One region of the Arthrobacter sp. TmtSoilC48 genome, then DNA from elsewhere that is predicted to be linked to it. Evidence: riboswitches for the same ligand, from Rfam matches in the RefSeq annotation. Region 1 holds a riboswitch; each other region holds the start of a gene.

What was found. A riboswitch is a leader RNA that binds a small molecule or an ion and turns the genes downstream of it on or off. The one in region 1 is predicted to bind S-adenosylmethionine.
Region 2: it holds a riboswitch for S-adenosylmethionine, as region 1 does, so the genes downstream of both, AC6I97_RS19235 (hypothetical protein) here and AC6I97_RS10135 (aminotransferase class V-fold PLP-dependent enzyme) in region 1, are expected to answer to the same signal.
Region 3: it holds a riboswitch for S-adenosylmethionine, as region 1 does, so the genes downstream of both, metX (homoserine O-acetyltransferase MetX) here and AC6I97_RS10135 (aminotransferase class V-fold PLP-dependent enzyme) in region 1, are expected to answer to the same signal.

The regions. Positions count from the first base shown of each region.
Region 1 is NZ_AP046049.1:2,149,795-2,153,062, forward strand. Features, by position in the region: gene AC6I97_RS10130 (class I SAM-dependent methyltransferase) at 1-134, opposite strand, end outside; gene AC6I97_RS10135 (aminotransferase class V-fold PLP-dependent enzyme) at 238-1,647, opposite strand; SAM riboswitch class IV at 1,679-1,792, opposite strand; gene hisN (histidinol-phosphatase) at 1,974-2,786, opposite strand; gene rsgA (ribosome small subunit-dependent GTPase A) at 2,841-3,268, opposite strand, start outside.
Region 2 is NZ_AP046049.1:4,176,702-4,179,969, reverse strand. Features, by position in the region: gene AC6I97_RS19245 (VIT1/CCC1 transporter family protein) at 1-1,022, opposite strand, end outside; gene AC6I97_RS19240 (hypothetical protein) at 1,301-1,495, shown strand; gene AC6I97_RS19235 (hypothetical protein) at 1,505-1,804, opposite strand; SAM riboswitch class IV at 1,820-1,939, opposite strand; gene AC6I97_RS19230 (sodium:solute symporter family protein) at 2,102-3,268, opposite strand, start outside.
Region 3 is NZ_AP046049.1:3,668,957-3,672,224, forward strand. Features, by position in the region: gene AC6I97_RS17030 (hypothetical protein) at 37-438, shown strand; gene metX (homoserine O-acetyltransferase MetX) at 445-1,566, opposite strand; SAM riboswitch class IV at 1,581-1,695, opposite strand; gene AC6I97_RS17040 (bifunctional o-acetylhomoserine/o-acetylserine sulfhydrylase) at 1,847-3,202, opposite strand.

The DNA.
Region 1 (3,268 bases):
ACTCGATCGTAGTGTTCGCCGCCGTCCTGGAAGCTCTGGCCCAGTTCGTGGCGGCGCGTGGCATGCAGCTTGGGACCACCTGGCCTGGCAGCGCTGCCGGAAACACTTCCGCCGGAAACACTACGGGAAGGCACGGCCACGCACAGACTCCTTTACCGCGAACGCCGGTTACCCTACGAATTTACCGCACAGTACGTGTACATCAGCAACCGTGCTGTTTCAGTCAATAGTGCTGTGTCAGTCAATAGTGCAGGGTGCAGCCCCTGCGGTGCCCGGCGTGTTTGGCGCCCATTCCGGGTAGCTGCGGTGGTCGTTTGCCGGCACCCAGCGGCCTTCGTCCACTACATAGTCCCAGCCGAGACCCGTGCGCTTGAGTTCCTCGATACCAGCCAGCAGCCGCGTGGCATCCTCCAGGCGGGAGCCCACGCCGAAGCTGGCTCGCAGTGAGCCGGATGGGAGGCCCAGCCGCTTGAGGAGGGGATGGGCGCAGAAGCGGCCGTCACGAAGTCCTACACCGTGTTCGGCGGCGAGGTAGGCGGCGACCAGTCCGGCGTCGAATCCTTCCACCGAGAAATTGACCACGCCGATGGTGTCCTCGGAGTCGCTGAAGATCCGGTGGACCGTCACGCCGTCGATTGCTTCAAGTCCCTGTACGAGGTAGGAGCGGATTCCAGCTTCATGGGCATGCCAGGCATCCTGATCCAAGCCGGCGAGCACCTGCGTCGCGCGGGCCAACGTTGCCGCACCCAGGACATTGGGGGAGCCGCCCTCGTGGCGGGCGGGACCTGAGGCCCAGCTGACCGAGTCCAGGCGCGCCTCACGAACAGCGCCTCCGCCAGCAAGGTGGGGAGTACCGGCGTCGAGCCAGTCGGGACGGCCCACAACGACGCCGGCGCCGAACGGAGCGTAGAGCTTATGGCCGGAGAACACGATGTAGTCGACGTCTGCGGCGGCGATGTTGATGCGGCGGTGGGGGGCAAGCTGCGCGGCGTCCACCACAATCCTGGCACCGTATTCGTGTGCAAGTGATGCGAGTTCGGCGATCGGCAGGATTTCACCGGTCACGTTCGAGGCACCGGTGACCGCCAGCAGAGATACGCCGCCTTGGCTGAGTTCCTCGCGGAGCTTGGCCAAGGTAGCGGTCAGTGTCGAAGCAGCTACGACACTGCGGTGGGGGACGCCCTGCCAGGGAAGGAGATTGGCATGGTGCTCGATGTCCAGGTAAAGGACCTCGCCCGTTGGCTTTCCGTCGAGTTGCGGGAGGCAGCCCGCCAGCAGGTTCAGCGAGTCCGTGGTGTTCCGGGTGAAGATGACGGAATCATCCGGACGGCCGCCGACGAATTCACGGACGATGTCGCGGGAGTTCTCGTAGACCGAGGTGCTGATCTGGGAAGCGTAGCCCGCGCCGCGGTGGACACTGGCGTAGTAGGGGAGGATCTCGTTGAGATACGCAGAAACGATGGTCAACGCGGGAGCGGATGCTCCGTAGTCGAGGTTGGCGTAGCGGACGTGGCCACCCTGGATCAGGGGAGCTTGCAGCTCCGCGCCTGTGACGGCGGCCAGGGGCCTGCCCGCAGCGGCTTCGTGCGCTGCTTCTTCGACCGCAAGGGACGGCAGAACGGTGGAGTTGAACGTAGCAGTGCTCATGGGACCTCACTCAAGAGGGACCCCCTATGGGGATCCGCGCTTGCCGTATCCGTTCCGGACCGGCCAGGTCGTCACCCGGGGCACCCCACCGCGAATGGAGGGTTGCCGGCCAGCAAACCGGGGTTTAGCGCTGGCACTCGTGACCTGTAAAGAGGTTAGGCCACGCATCTGGCCTGCTCCAAAGTCGCTTCGCTTTGTTAAGCAGATTGTTACGAAGGGTCCGGAATCCCGGTTTTGGGCGAAGAAAAGACGGCGGATGCCCCGAAAAGGAGGCTTCCGCCGTCGAAAATTCTATGCTCAGCCGGTTGGCCTGTTGGTCCGCCGGGTCAGAGGAGGTCATCCAATGCGGGGTTTAGCCGCTTGAGGACCTCCGAATGGAGGATGGAGTTGGTGGCCAGGGCGTTGCCGCCGAAGGGGCCGTCCTCGCCTTCCAATGAGGTGAAGCGGCCGCCGGCTTCCGTCACGATGGGAACCAGTGCTGCCATGTCGTAAAGATTCAGCTCTGGCTCGCAGGCGATGTCAACAGCCCCCTCGGCTACCAGGCAATAGGACCAAAAGTCGCCATAGGCGCGCGTGCGCCAGATGTCTTCCGTCAACCCCAGGAACTCGTCCAGATTGCCGCGTTCCTTCCAGCCGGAGAGGCTGGAATATGACATTGAAGCATCGGCCAACCGCGAAACGTTGGACACCCTGAGCCGGGTGGCTGATGCCAGGGAGCGGCCCATGTAGGCGCCCATGTCCTTTGCTGCCCACCAACGCTTGCCCAGCGCCGGGGCGCTGACAACTCCAACGACGGGCTCGCCTTCGTCAACGAGCGCGATCAGGGTAGCCCACACGGGAACGCCCCGAACAAAGTTCTTGGTGCCGTCGATGGGGTCGATGATCCAACGCCGGGAGCCGTGGCCGCTGCTGCCGAACTCCTCGCCGAGGACGGCGTCACGGGGGCGCGAGCGTGACAATTGGCCGCGGATGGCTTCTTCCGCAGCCTTGTCGGCATCCGTCACGGGCGTGAGGTCAGGCTTGGTCTCGACCTGCAGATCCAAGGCCTTGAAGCGGTCCATGGTTTGGGCGTCCACGGAATCCGCCAGCACGTGGGCCAGTCGCAGGTCGTCGTTGTAGCTGGAAACGGGTTGGGTCATGCCACCAAACTATCGTGAAACGTTCCCTGCAGTTGGATCGCCTTGCGCCGACACTTAGTTGACCGTACCCAATTCCTTGGTCTCTTTCGCTTCCATACGCGGGTCCGCGCCCAGCAGCCGCCGGAGCGAAGACAAACGGGCCACTCCGGAAGGACCCGCGTGTCCCTCGTTCACCCAGGCATCAAGTCCGCAATTGATGGCGCCGGCATCGTGCTTGCAACCGCGTTCACAAGCTTCTGTGCCCGGTTCCAGGTCGGGGAAGGAATGCAGGATGCGGTCGGGGTCCACGTGCGCCAGTCCGAAGGAGCGGATACCGGGGGTATCGATGATCCAGCTACCCGGTGGGGCGTCTGCCAGCTTCAGGGCCAACGCCGAGGACGACGTGTGCCGGCCCCGCCCGGTGACGGCGTTGACACCACCGGTAGCCCGTTCGGCTCCCGTCAGGGCATTGACCATGGTGGACTTCCCGACGCCCGAATGGC
Region 2 (3,268 bases), 2.0 Mb from region 1:
GCGATCCCCACCAGCACACCGGCTACTATCAGTGCCGCCACACCCGTGATGCCGAAAATAAACGGAAGGATGGGCACGACCGCACCCGAGGCGAAGAAGCAGAAGCTGGACATCGCAGCGCCCCAGGCAGACCCCACGGTTTCGTGGTTGTCAGCGGGTTGCTCCTTCTCCGGTTGCAAGGAGAGGCTGGGATCGCAGTCGCAGCTGAAGAGTCCCATGCGTTCGGCGGCACGGTGCTCGGCTGCCTCACGGGTCATGCCGCGGGCCAAGTACACCAGCACAAGCTCGTTGTGCTCGATGTCCAAAGAAGGGGCGGCTGTGAGGGTTGCCTGCGTGGGCAGCGTGGCGCTGAGCAACTCCCGTTGCGAGCGGACCGAAACGTACTCGCCAGCACCCATGGACAGGGCGCCGGCCAGCAAACCGGCCACGCCACTCATGAGGACCACCGGGCTGGGAACGCCGGTTGCTGCCATACCCATAACCAGTGAAAGGTTGCTCACCAGGCCATCGTTGGCGCCAAAAACAGCGGCACGGAAGGTACCGGAGAGCCTGTTGCGGCCACGCGTGGCAAGGCCCCTGACAACTTCTTCGTGGATTTGTTCGTCGGCAACCATGGCTGGAGTCGCGGCAGGTTCGGCTCCGTAGGGGGAGCGGCCTTCCGCGCGCTGCGCCAACGCGAGGACGAACACGGAACCAAAGTGCCGGGCCAGGAAGCCCAGCAGCTGGCTGCGGGTGGAAGCTCCCTTCGGCATTCCGGCGTGTTCTCCCAAGAGCTTGAGCCAGTGTGCCTCGTGCCTTCCCTCGGCCTCGGCCAGGGCGAGCAGGATCTGCCGTTCTTCGCCGTCACGACGCTGGGCGAGTTCCCGGTAGACGGCGGCTTCGGCACGCTCGTCGGCCAGGTATTGACGCCAGCGCCTGATGTCCGCCGGTGTGGGCCGGGCTGGTTGGGACGGTGTTCCGGATCCGGGGGCGGGGTCCGGAGCGGGGCTCGACGAACCGTGGGATTCCTGGTGCTTCTGCACTTTTTCTCCTGTGCTGGGTGGGGTAGTTGCGGCCCCATTGCACGCCCACTGTACCGCTTATTGGCGGGGATTTTTGGCCGGTATTCCTTAGCTGGAATGTTCGGCATGCCTTAATTTTCGAAGCTGCAATCCTCTGCCTGGAGCCTTTCCCTGGGTCCATGTGGGCCGTTGCCTTGACCCTCTTCAGGCACAGTGCTCAGATGGAAGGACAGGGGCGGGGGCCCTCCCCGCACTCGGTCAGCAGGCTGCTTGCCAGCCCACCAGACGGAGGTTGCAGCATGGACACCACCGAACCGCACGCCAACCACCCCGAACGGGAGACCATCGAGTCGGATCCCGCCTACGATTACAGCGATGACCAGGAAGTCGACGAACCCTGGGTGGAGGAAATCGACGTCCCGGATGACGACGAGCGGGTTGTCCCCCTGGATGAAACCGAAGAATTCCGCGGGGAAGAAGACGAGGAATTCTAGGACCGTTTCTTAGGCAGGGCCATCTTCACCGAAGGTGAAATGCCGCTCCAGTCCCGCCGGACGCCCGAGCGCTGCAACAGTCACCGTCAACGTCCTCGACGATTCACACCACCGCGATGGACGCACAGCCTGGGCAAGGGCATGCGCCAACAGGCGCGCTTCGGGGTGCCGGAACCGGGCCAGGCCACCGTTCAGGAACAGCGTCACCGTCCCAAGGACAAGGTCGACGCCGGGAATCACCGGAACAGTGGGCGCTTCGGTTTTGGTGGGGCTGCTTTGGCTTGGGGTGGTAACGCCTTGGTACGGCAAGGACTGCTCCTTTGGGGAGTGCTCTTGCCCGCTCGGTTGTCTCTGGTCCGGGGCGGGCCGCTTCCTCATCCGAACCACCCGTGAACATGGGGTTGGTGTGTGGCCAGTCGGAGCTTGGCGCCACCTCTCTTGAAGCTGGGACCACTGTACTGGAGGAGTGCTGTCCGGGAGAAGTGTGGCCCTCGGATCCGCTCGCCCCCGCACAGCGCAACGGCGGCGCTGCCCCGGGAAGGGGCGGCGCCGCCGTCGAACATTGCTTTGTTCAGTTCTTATCTGATGCCTTGCGGCCCTGGGCCGTTAGCTGGCGTTGTGGCTGCTGACGGGGTGGGCTTCCAAGGGCAATTCGTCAGATACCGCTCCGGCCACGCGCTTTTCCCAAGCGGCCCGGACTTCGGGTTCGGTGGGCGGCGTGAGGAGGGAAATCACCACGTAGGCGACGAACGAGGCCGCGAGGCCGTAGTAGATGGGCTCGTTGGCGTAGACGCCATCGACGCTTGGAATGACTCCAGTGGCGAACAGAATCAACAAGGCCAACGTCAATACCGAGCCCACTGCCATGGACCATGCAGCAGCGATACCAGTGCCGCGCTTCCACACCAGGCCGCCAAGAATCGCGACGAGGAGGCCGCCCACAAGGATGTCGTAAGCAATGGTGAGGGCAACAACCACGTCCTGCGCGGCCATGGAGATCAGCACCGCGACGATGCCCAGGCCAAGAACCCAGTAACGGTTGGCCTTGACGTCGTGCTCGGGGTTTTCGGTGTCGTCCGTGTTGATGGTCTTGCCGAACCAGCTGGCCACGAACGGAACAACATCTGCGCGGGCCACCGTGGCGGCGGCAATCAGGGCACCCGAAGCGGTGGACATCATGGCTGCAACAGCTGCGGCCATGACCAGGCCGCCGATGCCGATGGGCAGGATGTGGGTTGCCACTTCGGCGTAGACCACGTCCTTGCCGAGGTTGGCGACATCGATATTGGGCAGTGCTACGCGGGCGGCCAGGCCGATCAATGCACCGGCCACACCGTAGAGGATGCAGTAAACGCCGGCGGTCGCTCCACCCCAGCGTGCAACCTTGGGAGTCTTGGCCGTGAAGACGCGCTGCCAGATGTCCTGGCCGATCAGGAGTCCGAGTGTGTACACGACGAAGTAGGTGATGATCGTCTGGACGCCGATTCCGTCGATCTGGAAGAAGCTCGCATCGACACGCTCACGGATGCCGTCCAGTCCTCCGGCCGCGTTCATGACGAACGGGAGCATCAGGAAGAAGATGCCTACGGTCTTGATGATGAACTGGACCTGGTCGGCCAAGGTGATGGACCACATGCCACCGATGGTCGAGTAAACAAGCACAATTGCACCGCCGACGGCGATCGCCATCCAGCGTTCCCAGTCGAAGAGGACCACAAAGATGGTGGCGTATGCGCCGGTGGATGTGGCACAAAGCATGAGGGTGTAGGCCAG
Region 3 (3,268 bases), 1.5 Mb from region 1:
GGACTAAGCTGGGTTAAGACCTAGGAGGCCTGCACCGTGAACAATCTGATCTTCTGGATCATCGTCTGCTCGTGGCTGATTCCCATGGGGATACGCATGTACAACAAGTCCCGGGCGCGGCGGCTCCAGGACCGCAATTTCCCGGGCCCGAATTATCCGGGCCCCGGCTATCCCCCGCAGAATCTTCCGGGACCGGGTTACCCGCAGCCGAATTATCCGGGCTATCCCACGCAGCCCACCACCATCCGCCCTGCCGATGCCCCACCGCCGCCAGGACCGGCGTCGAACGCTTCTTCACCTACGTTTCCGAGCCACAGCGGCTCTGAGCAGCAAGGCTTCCGCGCGCGCAAGCTGGCCGAACTGGACCTCAAGTTCAGCAACGGCGAAATTGCCATGGAGGATTACATGAAGCAGCGCGGCGACATCATGAACGGCTGAGCCGGCTTAGGCGAAGAAGGCCTCGCGAAGCTGCTTCGATAGTTGCCCGATTTCGGTGAGGAAGCCATCGTGGCCGATGGGGGCCTCGATCACGTGGACAGGCACATTGCCTGGCAGGTTTTGCGCCAGTTCCACTGACTGGGCCGGAAAATAGAGGCGGTCGGAATCGACGGCTGCCACAAAGAATTCAGCAGTGGCCGCGGCCAAGGCTTCCTTCAAGGTGCCCCGGCCCCGTCTGATGTCGTGGGACATCAGCGCCTCGGTGATGGCGATGTAACTGTTCGCATCGAACCGGCGCACCAGCTTGGTGCCTTGGTGATCGAGGTAGCTTTCCACCTGGTAGCGGCCACGCTCCCCCAGGACCGCAGCGGCCAGGGGCGTCTCCTGGTGCTGGGCTTCCCGGCCGAAGCGGACATCAAGCTCCAGCGCTGACCGGTACGTGATGTGCGCTATCCGTCGGGCCAGGGCAAGGCCTGCCTCAGGAGTTGGTCCACCGTAGTAATCGCCGTTGTTGAAGTTCGGGTCCTGGCGGATGGCGAGCGTCTGCGACTGGGCGAAAGCGATTTGCTCGGCTGTGCTGTAGGCGCCCACAGAAATAACCGCGCACCGCTGAACACGCTCAGGGAAGGTGACCGCCCACTCAAGTGCCCGCGCCCCACCCATGGAACCGCCAAGGACTGCGTGCCATGCCTTGATCCCCAAAGCATCAGCGAGCCGGGCTTCAGCCACCGTGCTGTCGCGCAACGTGATCAGCGGGAAGCGGGATCCCCAGGGCCGTCCGTCCGGCGCCTCTGACGATGGGCCCGTGCTACCGTAACAGCCGCCCACAATGTTGATGGAGATAACGAAGAACCGGTTGGTGTCGATCGTCGCGCCGGGACCAACGAGTTGCTCCCACCAGCCTTCCTCATCAGTTGCACCGCGGGCCACATGCGTGCTGCCCGTCAGTGCGTGCTGAACCAGGACTGCGTTGGACGCATCCGCATTCAACTGCCCCCAGGTTTCGTAGGCAAGCACAACATCCGGGAGAAAACCGCCGGCTTCAAGTTCCAGCGAACCTACGCCGGCGTACTTGACCGTCCCGTCTTCTTTGCCCGGTTTGGGGGGTGCTGTAGCAGTAATGGTCATTCCTTTGACACCTAACCTCGCGCTTGCCTGCCGCCTTGCGTGCGACAGGCCAGGTCTTCACCCGGGGCACCCCACCGCGGAGGAGGGTTGCCGGCCAGCAAGCCGGGGCTGTCGCTGGCACTCATGACCTAATACGTAGAGTCTAGGAAAAATACCGCTGTCTTGGCGAAGAATGTGACAGCTGTGTGACGGTTTGGCGCCGCTTCGTTCAGGAACACGCACCGCGAAGGGCCGCCCGGCGAATTTTCGACGGCGGGCGGCCGCTCTCCCAGCAGCGCGATTAAGCGCCTTTGGCAGCCCGGAAACCGGCCTCCAGATCAGCAATAATGTCGTCCACGTGCTCTATTCCCACAGAGAGGCGGACGAGGCCTGGATTCACGCCCGCAACCAGCTGCTGTTCGACCGTGAGCTGGCTGTGGGTAGTCGACGCCGGGTGGATAACCAGCGAGCGGACGTCACCGATGTTGGCAACATGGGAGTGCAACTCCAGGCCGTCGACGAATCGCTTGCCGGCCTCGACGCCACCCTTGATGTTGAATGCCACCACTGCACCGGTACCCCTCGGCCCGTACTTACGGCCGCGGTCGTACCAAGGGCTGGACGGCAGGCCCGCGAAGGCAACCGATTCGACGTCGTCATGGGCTTCCAGCCATTCAGCCACTTTGGTGGCGTTCGAGACGTGACGCTCGACGCGCAGGCTCAGGGTTTCCAGGCCCTGGGCGATGAGGAAGGCGTTGAACGGGGAAACCGCCGAACCCAGATCGCGCAGCAACTGCACGCGCGCCTTGAGAATGTAGGAGAGGTTGGCTCCGAGCGCGCCATCCTTGCCAAGGTCCCGGGCGTAAACGAGTCCGTTGTAGCTGGGGTCCGGAGTATTGAATCCGGGGAAGCGCTCCGGGTCCTTGCCGAAATCAAAGTTTCCGGAGTCCACGATCACGCCGGCGATCGCCGCGCCGTGGCCGCCCAGATACTTGGTAGCCGAGTGCACCACGATGTCCGCACCCCACTCGATGGGACGGATGAGGTAGGGGGTTGAGAGCGTGTTATCCACGATGAGCGGCACGCCAGCCTCGTGCGCGGCGCGTGAAACACCCTCGATGTCCAGGACGTCCTGGCGCGGATTGGACACAACCTCGCCGAAGAACAGCTTGGTGTTGGGCTGCACGGCGTCCCGCCACTGGTCCAGGTTGTCCGGATCCTCCACGAACGTCACGGAGATGCCGAACTTCTTCAGAGTGTGCGCCAGCAGGTTGTAGGTGCCACCGTAGAGGCTGGGGCTCGCGACGACATGGTCTCCGGCCTCGGCAATGTTCAGGATAGCGAAGGTTTCCGCGGCCTGTCCTGAGCTAAGGAGCAACGCGCCCAGCCCGCCTTCGAGGCTGGCGATCCGCTGCTCCACGGCGTCTTGTGTTGGGTTGCCGATACGCGTGTAGATCGGGGCGAGCTCGGCCAGTGCAAAGCGGTTGGCTGCGCTCTCTGCGCTCGGGAAAACGAAGGACGTGGTCTGGTAGATCGGAAGCGACCGCGCCCCCGTGGCAGCGTCGGGCTCCTGCCCTGCGTGGATCTGGCGGGTTTCGAAAGACCATCCTTGGGACATTGGGTTCTCCTCTTCGTGGCGCGCGGGTTTGCCGTTGATCGCTGTAGGCGTGGGCTGGGGCCAGTCTAGGAAGCGCCCGGGTACTTGGACAGCATTGTGACGAAG